DNA from 2 places in the Anabaena sp. UHCC 0253 genome. Region 1 is predicted to be linked to the other one. Evidence: predicted binding sites of a transcription regulator. Region 1 holds the regulator's gene; the other holds the start of a gene.
The links. Region 1 encodes HrcA, which represses chaperone genes, less so after heat shock. Its sites were predicted from a motif close to TTAGCACTCNNGANTCNNGAGTGCTAA; they were not measured.

Region 1 (4,834 bases):
CAAATTTCAGCCAAGGTAATTGACTTTTGAGAATATCTTGACTCTTTTCCCAATCGAGATAAATATACCCTTGATTTGGTTGGGGAATTACAGCCATACCTGTATGAAATTGGGGATTTTCTAGTAAGGATTTTTCCTTTTGATTTAAAACCGCGGTTAGGGTTTTTAAATTAGCAGTGAAAACCTCATAATTATCTAATGTTGTATGTACTCCCCTAACTTTTGTTTCCACATTAATAGATGTATCATTTTCAGCAGTTGCTGTTAATTCTGTCCAAGCTGAAACCTGAATTCCATCTAAATTCAAAGAACTAACATTAAAACCATTGGTACTGGCAATCTGATCTAAACTGGCTATACCTGCTGCTAACTGCGGCGTTTTTTCTACCACAAATACCCAATCAGGAATAACAGTTTCTGAATTAGGTAATAAAGCGATCGCATATTCTCCCAATACCCAACTGAAAATATCCTGACTCAAGTTTAAACCCAAATTTTCCTGGATCTTGACCACAGGTTGGATTAATCGAGAAACAGCATCTTCACTAGCACCATAAATAGTTGCTGTTCCTTGTTTCCAAAGTTTAGCTAAATCACTATTACCTAAATTACTCAAATTTGTGCCAGCGATCGCCAAAGCTGTTGATTCTGGAATATACTGTAATGCCCCCACAGGTTTAGATAGCGGTAAAGATGGAGGTACAACGTCCGCAGTTGTTAAAAATGTACTTTCAGCCAACAAACCTTGGGGATCTAATACTAAAGATAGAATTTGGCTATGATAAGTTGATTCTGCCAATTCTAAACCTTGCCACTTCCCAACTTCAGGTAAATTTAGGAAAGCCACAGCTACAGAACTTTTGGGAATTTGTTGAGTAGCTTTTTGATATTCTAGAGAACTCAGCAAATTTAGATCCGGTGCTTGTAAGTTATTAATTGCTTCTTTGATTACCTTGGGATGATTAGCAAATAAAACAAAATTATTAACAACTGCACCAGCTAAACTATTTTGGATTTTTTCTGCTGGTAAATCTTCTTGGTAATCATCAATAACCTTGACACCTTTGTATCTTTCAATGCTTAAACTAGTCCCAGATAAAGCCCGTTGAGAAAATAACAACTCCATAAACTCACGACTTTCTTGTGAGTTATTGGTTGCTAGTGCCATTAAATACCCTGTTTGTAGCCCATTTTCTGGATCACGGTCTATATCTCTGGTAGTTACAGCTAAAGTAATTTCATTACTCAACCAAGGTTTAAGATCATCTTGATAATCTATATTACTTTTTGCCAATAGACTTGTTTTCAGTTGAGAAAATTCTCCTTTCGGTACTAGCGACTGTAAAGCATCGGGATTTACCAACAGTGACACCATTGCTGGAGACGACTTGGAGACAAATATAGCTGCACCAGGTTGAGAGTTCCGAACCATAAGACTAGTTGGACTTTTTCCCGAAAACCAATAAACTCCAGCCAGTCCAATCAGTAGCAGCGTGATGACACCAGCTACAAGGAAACCAACTCTAATCCTTTTTTCTTCTGAGTGTTGACTGTTCACATTATTTATATTTATATTATTTTCCATCTTTTCTGCCAACATGAATAGTATAGGATTTTTTAGAAAAACTGCATGACAGATACATCATTTAGCCAACCCTTTTCTCAAATTAGCGTTGAAGAACTAGCAAAACGTCTTGCTAGTGATCAAGAAAAAATTCAGTTAATAGATGTGCGTGAACCCCAGGAAATTGCAATATCACAAATAGATGGTTTTGTCAATCTGCCTTTGAGTGAATATGAGCAATGGAGTGAGCAAGTTCCGACTCGCTTTGATCCCCATGCAGAAACTTTTGTTCTCTGTCATCATGGCATCCGCTCTGCTCAGATGTGTCAGTGGTTAGTTACTCAGGGATTTACAGATGTCAAAAATATTACGGGAGGTATTTCTGCTTACTCTATCTTAGTTGACCCTTCAGTGCCGCAATATTAGAGAAAAATGAATAATTGACAATTGATAATTGGTTAATTTGGGTTAAAATCTCTTTTTTTCCAGAGTAAAGATATAGGAAAATATGGAGAGATAATCATTAATTGTCAATTATCAATTGTTAATTAATAGTCAGCAGCTTGACGAATAGAGAATAAAATTTTGTAGCTAGAATTACAGCTTATATTGGTAAACTATGCGATAATACGGAAAAAGCTAGAAATTAGTCCGCTTTTTTGTTTTCAGCCAAGGAGTAATAAAGAATACAGCAAATATCATCTGAAGGTAAATTTTGTGTTTAGTTAATACAATATAAGTATATAATTTGCTATCTTACATTAATTAATAATTAATTCTTTTTTGGAATTTTGTAGTGAAAACCACAGGGTTTTTCAGCTTTTGATTAAGATTTGCCTTCAGTAAAAAAAATCACTTATGCAAGTCCACCTGACTAATCGCCAACAAAATATACTTTGGGCAACTGTACGCCATTATATTGCGACAGCCGAACCTGTAGGTTCTAAAGCTCTAATTGATGGGTTTGATTTAGGTATTAGCTCTGCTACTATTCGCAATGTGATGGGGGCTTTGGAAAAATCCGGGTTACTTTATCAACCACATACTTCTGCGGGGAGAGTTCCTTCTGATTCGGGTTATCGTATTTATGTTGATCAACTAATTACACCTTCAGAGACTTTAGCTAAAGAGGTAGAAGTAGCATTACAACAACGTCTGCATTGGGAAGATTGGAGTTTAGAGGCTTTATTACAAGGTGCTGCTCAAATTTTAGCAACATTAAGCGGTTGTATTACCTTGATTACTATGCCGCAAGCCACAACAGCAAAATTAAGACATTTGCAATTAATCCAAATTGAAACAGGACGGATTATGTTGATTGTGGTGACGGATAGTTACGAGACACATTCTAAGGTGATGGATTTATTTACACCGAATTCAGACAGTAAACCTGAATCAGAGGTAATTGATCATCAATTGCAGATTGTTTCTAACTTCTTGAATAGTCACCTACGAGGACAGAGTTTATTAGAATTAGGTTATCTTGACTGGACTGAATTGGATCAAGAGTTTCAAAGTTATGGAGAATTCTTGAAAAGTTCTTTGGTAGAATTGACTCATCGCGCCCTTGCACCGACAACGACACAAATCATGGTGCGGGGAATAGGAGAGGTTTTACGACAGCCAGAGTTTTCTCAGGTACAGCAGGTACAGACAATTATGCAATTGTTGGAAGAGGAACAAGACCAACTGTGGCATTTAATTTGTGAAGAAGCAGAAATGGATGATCAGAATAAGTCTAAAGTAACTGTACGGATTGGTACAGAAAATCCTCTTGAACCTATTCGTACTTGTACTTTGATTTCTGCTGTTTATCGTCGGGGTTCTGTGCCAGTGGGAAGTGTGGGGGTTTTGGGTCCAACTCGGTTAAACTATGAGAGTGCGATCGCTGTAGTCGCAGCAGCAGCAGATTACCTCTCAGAAGCATTTAGCTAAATTCATGATGAGAAAAATCACTTTTGGTCTATTATGGCTGGGATTTGTTTCCTATGCCTTTTTATTTGCTCCTCCCCAACAACCTGAAACTTTTGAATTAATCAAAAATTTGTCTACAGCAAATTGGCAAGGAATTAATCCCCTGATTATATCGTTATTTAATATCATGGGAATCTGGCCTTTTGTATATAGTGCGGTAGTTTTTTTTGATGGGAGAGGTCAAAAAATTCCCGCTTGGCCTTTTGCTAGTGCTTCATTTGCTTTAGGTGCATTTGCACTTTTACCATATTTGGCTTTAAGAGAATCTAATCAAAAATTTGTTGGTGAAAAAAATTTATTTCTCAAAATCCTAGATTCTCGTATCTTGGGAATTTTATTAACTTTAGCTGCGACGATTTTATTCATATCCAGTTTGCAAGGAGACTGGGATAATTTCGTCCAACAATGGCAAAATAGCCGATTTATTCATGTCATGAGTTTAGATTGTGTCATCTTGAGTTTATTATTTCCCACATTGTTAGGAGATGATATGACGCGACGGGGTTGGAAAGATAATCCGTTATTTTGGCTATTTACAATTCCTTTATTTGGAGCTTTGATATATTTGTGTGTACGTCCACCTGTAGATATAGAAAATTAAAAAGGTAAATATCCAGTTGTGAACATTTTATAGCCAGAAGCAATACAAATTAATGATAGGAAAAATTGCCATAAACTTGTAGGACTGAGAATAGCGCGACTACTAATAAATACCGCAATAATACCAACAAAGACAGCAATCAATCCCAGATTTTTCATACTTCTGGGGAAGAAAACCAGCATGAGTACACCTAATGTCAGTGATAACACCGAAATATCAGCAGAAATTCCCCGCCACCAGTAAGGATAAACGTTGGTGGTAAAAAAGATATTTTGCCCCACCAAGTAGATTCCTAGAATCAGCAACCCAAAACCGGCAATTCTCAGCAAAAATTTCATAATTACCCTGATTAACAAGTTTATAGACAAGTACAATCTTAACGTGGATTGTAGGTAATCGTCTTTTAATTCTTATAATTATTATACATTAACTCCTGCAAAAGTTTTTAACATGATTGAAACCCTATTTCAAGCCTACACTCCTCTATTTATCTGGATAGGGTTAGGATTATTCTTCTCTCGGTTCACCTCTGATAATTTAGCTACATTACTAGGTCAGTCACTATACTGGGTGGGCGTGCCACTACAACTGCTAGTATTAGCGCGTCATACTAATTCTTCTATTGGTGGATTAATACCGGGAATAGGAGTAGGGATTGTCCTATTGAGTCTGACTTTAGCATTATTAATTTGGTG
Region 2 (4,834 bases), on a different contig from region 1:
TAGGCCTGCTCGTAAGGAAATTTATATTTAATTTCAGTTTTGAAAAAATCATCTTTGAGATATAGATTAAGCACCACGTCTTAATGCTGCTTCTACTTGCTTAAACTCAGAATCTAACCGTTTTTTGAGTTTTTCGGGAACAGGACGATTGGGGTAAGAACTGTAATGTCCCGCTAAAGAGTTGAGGGCGGTTCGCATTGTTGTAAATGAACTAAGAGTAGTGATAGAGTTATTCCGCTGGTAGCGAGCCGAAAAGTCATTAATTTTTTGACGTGCTTCTGCTTTCAGGGCGGCTTTATCGGGGGAATCTTGTGGTAATTCTATCGCTTGTCTCAAAATATTCACTACAGCTAAGGTATCTTGACGATAATCCCCAGTTAAGCTATCTGGACTACCATTACAACCAACTAAGCCAATCACTAGAACTAAGACTAGAGAAAGTAGACGCGACCAATAGCTTTTCATAAGCATTAAGTAAAAAAACAAGTAAATCACTGTTTATCCTATCTTGGAATTGAAATTTTATTCTTCAGGCATTAAGTAAATTGACTTTTTGTTAACTTAGGATGCGTATTTTATTTGCAGTTAGTAGTAATTCTCTTCCCTTTTCAATTTAAGATCATTAGCGCGGTATTTCCAAAAATTGAGGAAAATGAGATGAGTTTATTAAAAGATCAGGTTGCAATTGTCACAGGTGCATCACGAGGAATTGGCAGAGCGATCGCTATCCAACTAGCATCTCAAGGCGCAAAAGTAGTTGTTAACTACGCTAGTTCTAGCACAGCAGCAGACGAAGTAGTAGCAGAAATCACAGCAGCAGGAGGAGAAGCTGTAGCTCTCCAAGCAGATGTTTCTCAAGAAAATCAAGTAGATACACTCATTAAAAACACCTTAGAAAAATTCCAGCGCGTGGATATCTTAGTTAATAATGCAGGTATTACCCGTGACACCCTCCTATTAAGAATGAAGTTAGAAGAATGGCAAGCAGTCATAGACCTTAATCTAACTGGTGTATTTTTATGTACAAAAGCAGTAAGTAAAATTATGCTTAAACAACGTTCCGGGCGGATTATTAATATCGCTTCTGTTGCGGGACAAATGGGCAACCCTGGACAAGCCAACTACAGCGCCGCCAAAGCAGGAGTAATTGGCTTTACCAAAACCGTTGCTAAAGAACTTTCTTCCCGTGGAATCACTGTAAATGCCGTTGCTCCTGGTTTTATTACCACCGACATGACCAGCGATATCAAAGCCGAAGGCATTCTTCAATTCATCCCACTAGGGCGTTTTGGTAAACCCGAAGAAATTGCCGGCATGGTACGCTTCTTAGCATCTGATCCCGCAGCAGCCTACATTACAGGACAAGTCTTTAACGTTGATGGTGGCATGGTGATGTAATTTGTCAGTGGTCAGTGGTCAGTTGTCAGTTGTCAGTTGTCAGTGGTTAGTTGTCCGTTGCAAAAGAATATTGTTCTCTCCTACTTCCCCTGCTTCTTCACTGTCACCTGTCACCTGTCACCTGTCACCTATCACCTGTCAATTATTCAACATTCTCTGCCACACGGTAAAACCTAACATCAAGATAATACCAATAGCAGTAGCCATCATCACCGGAAAACTCATCCCCTGTACTCTCATAGCTAGTAAATTGCAAAGTAAAGTAATCGTCCATAGGGTAAAAGCTGCATGACGTTGTGATAATCCCCAAGCCAACAAGCGATGGTGCAGGTGGTCTTTCCCTGGTGTACTCAGAGGGTTTTTTCCAGCCATGAGCCGACGCACAAATACCTGAGTAGTATCAATCACCGGTAACAACAAAAATAAAACTGTGGGGATTAGGGCATAAACTGTATTTTGTTGGAGTTTGCCTAAGATGCTGGTGGCTGCTAACACATAGCCAAAAAAGTATGCACCAGCATCACCCATAATGATGTGTGAAGGGTGAAAATTATGGCGTAAAAATCCTAGTGCTGCACCTCCCAAAGCGGCTAAAACTAAAGTTGCCGCCGCACGATTATCAAATTGGGCAGAAACTGCTAATAAACTGATAGCGGTAATAAAGCTGATTCCACCAGCTAAACCATCCATCCCATCCATCAGGTTGATAGCATTTGTAATCCCTACCACCCATAGGACTGTAAATGCCATAGAAAGGAAAGAATCAATGGGTGTACCAAAGGCAAATTTGATGCTAATACCATTACCAACAAGTAAAAGTGCTGTTGTTACCTGCGCCCATAAACGCACCGATGGAGGTAAGCCAAATTGGTCATCAATAAAGCCAACTAGGACTAGTATTGAACCTCCTAATAAAATTGTTAATACCTGAGCCAAAACACCTTGCAGTTCAATAGGTCGCAAGAGACTAGCTAGTACCATAGCCGCAATTACTCCTGCATAGATGGCTAAACCCCCAGCATTAGGTAATGGTTCTTGGTTCAGTCGGCGGGCGTTTGGTTGATCTGCCCAACCTACTTCTAAGGCAAATTTGCGAATTGTGGGAATTAAATGCCAGGTGACAACCAAGGCTAATAGAAATGTAAATACTACTGCTAACCAGCCGGGTCCGCTCGGTTCAGCAATCCCAAGGGATTTAAGGGAGTTTTCTAAGTTCATCTGCTCCCAAGATAATCATTAGTTTTATAGTCAAACATAAGTATCAACTGTTAATATTAGTCAATTTTGAGATTTTGGTTGTTATTCTAAATTTTGGCAAGAGATTAGCACTCTTTGTCAGTGAGTGCTAAATTGTCTAATGGAAGCAATAGAGAAATAAAACATGGCTAAAGTTATTGCATTTAATGAAGAATCACGGCGTGCTTTAGAGAAGGGAATTAACGCCCTAGCAGATGCGGTGAAAATTACTTTGGGTCCGAGAGGTCGGAATGTTCTATTAGAAAAAAAATTTGGTATTCCCCAAATTGTTAATGATGGTATCACTGTTGCCAAAGAAATTGAATTAGAAGATCCTCTAGAAAATACTGGTGCTAGACTTATTCAGGAAGTAGCATCAAAAACTAAAGATATAGCTGGCGATGGAACTACCACTGCCACAGTTCTAGCACAAGCCTTGATTAAAGAAGGTTTAAAGAATGTTGCTGCTGGGACAAATCCCATTAGCTTAAAACGGGGTATTGACAAAACCGTTGAGGCGCTGGTACAGGAAATTGCCAGGATAGCTAAACCAGTCGAAGGAAGTGCGATCGCTCAAGTGGCTACAGTTTCGGCTGGTAACGATGAAGAAGTCGGACAAATGCTGGCACTGGCCATGGAAAAAGTGACTAAAGACGGTGTAATTACCGTTGAAGAATCTAAATCCCTGACTACTGAACTAGAAGTAGTTGAAGGTATGCAGATTGATAGAGGTTATATTTCTCCCTACTTCATCACCAACAACGAACGGATGACAGTAGAGTTTGAAAATGCTCGGATTCTGATTACCGATAAAAAAATCAGCAGTATTCAAGATTTAGTACCTATCTTGGAAAAAGTTGCCCGTTTAGGTCAACCTTTGCTGATTATTGCTGAAGATGTAGATGGTGATGCTTTAGCGACTTTAGTAGTAAATAAGGCTCGTGGTGTATTGGCTATAGCTGCGATTAAAGCTCCTGGTTTTGGCGATCGCCGTAAAGCTATGTTAGAAGATATTGCCATTCTCACCGATGGACAAATGATTTCTGAAGAAATCGGTTTGAGCCTAGATACCGCTACTTTGGAAATGTTGGGAACTGCTGAGAAAATCAACATTGACAAGGAAAATACCACCATTGTGGCTGGTAGTGTTGCTAAACCAGAAATTCAAACCCGGATTGCTCAAATTCGTAAACAGTTAGCCGAAACTGATTCCGATTATGATACAGAAAAACTGCAAGAACGCATTGCTAAGTTAGCTGGTGGTATTGCAGTAATCAAAGTCGGTGCAGCTACAGAAACCGAACTAAAAGATCGAAAACTGCGGATTGAAGACGCACTCAACGCTACCAAGGCAGCAGTAGAAGAAGGCATTGTTCCTGGTGGTGGTACAACCTTGATTCATCTATCTATGCAGGTGGAAGCAATTAAACAAAGCCTCACCGCTGAAGAAAGAATTGGCGCTAATATTGTCCAACAAGCTTTAGAAGCACCCCTCCGTCAAATCGCAGACAACGCTGGGGCAGAAGGTTCTGTAATTGTGTCGAAAGTTCGGGAAACTGACTTAAATATCGGCTATAACGCAGCTACAGGCGAATTTGAAGACTTAATTGCTGCGGGTATTATCGATCCCGCCAAAGTAGTTCGTTCCGCTTTACAAAATGCTGCTTCTATTGCTGGCATGGTATTAACCACCGAAGCAATTATTGCTGAAAAGCCTGAAAAACAATCCGCTATGCCTGATGGTGGCATGGGTGGTATGGGCGGTATGGGTGGTATGGGTGGTATGGGTGGTATGGGTGGTATGGGCGGCATGGGCGGCATGGGCGGCATGGGTATGTTCTAATTTGTCACTCACCCAAATCCTTAATTTTTAATAATCTCTAGTTTGTCTTGGTAACAGGACAAACTTTTTTATATGCGTTAAAATTCTGATGACTAATACCATTTCTTTTCCGTAACTACGATAAATCAAATATTTATGGTTAAAAAAATCCGCCGTTTACCTAGAGTTATCAATCAGTCTTATGGTAAAGAATTTTATCATGAACCAGGAACTCCACCGGGAATGATAATTGTTGATGAAAATGCTGAAAAGCCGATCATTTTCTTAATGGACTATAACCGAACTGATTTCATTCATAAACAAATAAGTTATCCAGAAGAATGTAGTAATTATTTGAATACAGAATCTGTTTCTTGG

Region 2: groL (chaperonin GroEL) is a predicted target of HrcA. The motif match lies at 2,721-2,747, and genes of this name have one in related genera.

What each region holds. Positions count from the first base shown of each region.
Region 1 is NZ_VILD01000005.1:253,645-258,478, forward strand. It holds gene FJR38_RS15395 (DUF3352 domain-containing protein) at 1-1,600, opposite strand, end outside; gene FJR38_RS15400 (rhodanese-like domain-containing protein) at 1,631-1,990, shown strand; gene hrcA (heat-inducible transcriptional repressor HrcA) at 2,423-3,499, shown strand; gene FJR38_RS15410 (DUF2834 domain-containing protein) at 3,504-4,139, shown strand; gene FJR38_RS15415 (hypothetical protein) at 4,136-4,477, opposite strand; gene FJR38_RS15420 (AEC family transporter) at 4,590-4,834, shown strand, end outside.
Region 2 is NZ_VILD01000010.1:118,065-122,898, reverse strand. It holds gene psb27 (photosystem II protein Psb27) at 67-471, opposite strand; gene fabG (3-oxoacyl-[acyl-carrier-protein] reductase) at 658-1,398, shown strand; gene FJR38_RS23430 (MraY family glycosyltransferase) at 1,537-2,616, opposite strand; gene groL (chaperonin GroEL) at 2,780-4,477, shown strand; gene corA (magnesium/cobalt transporter CorA) at 4,613-4,834, shown strand, end outside.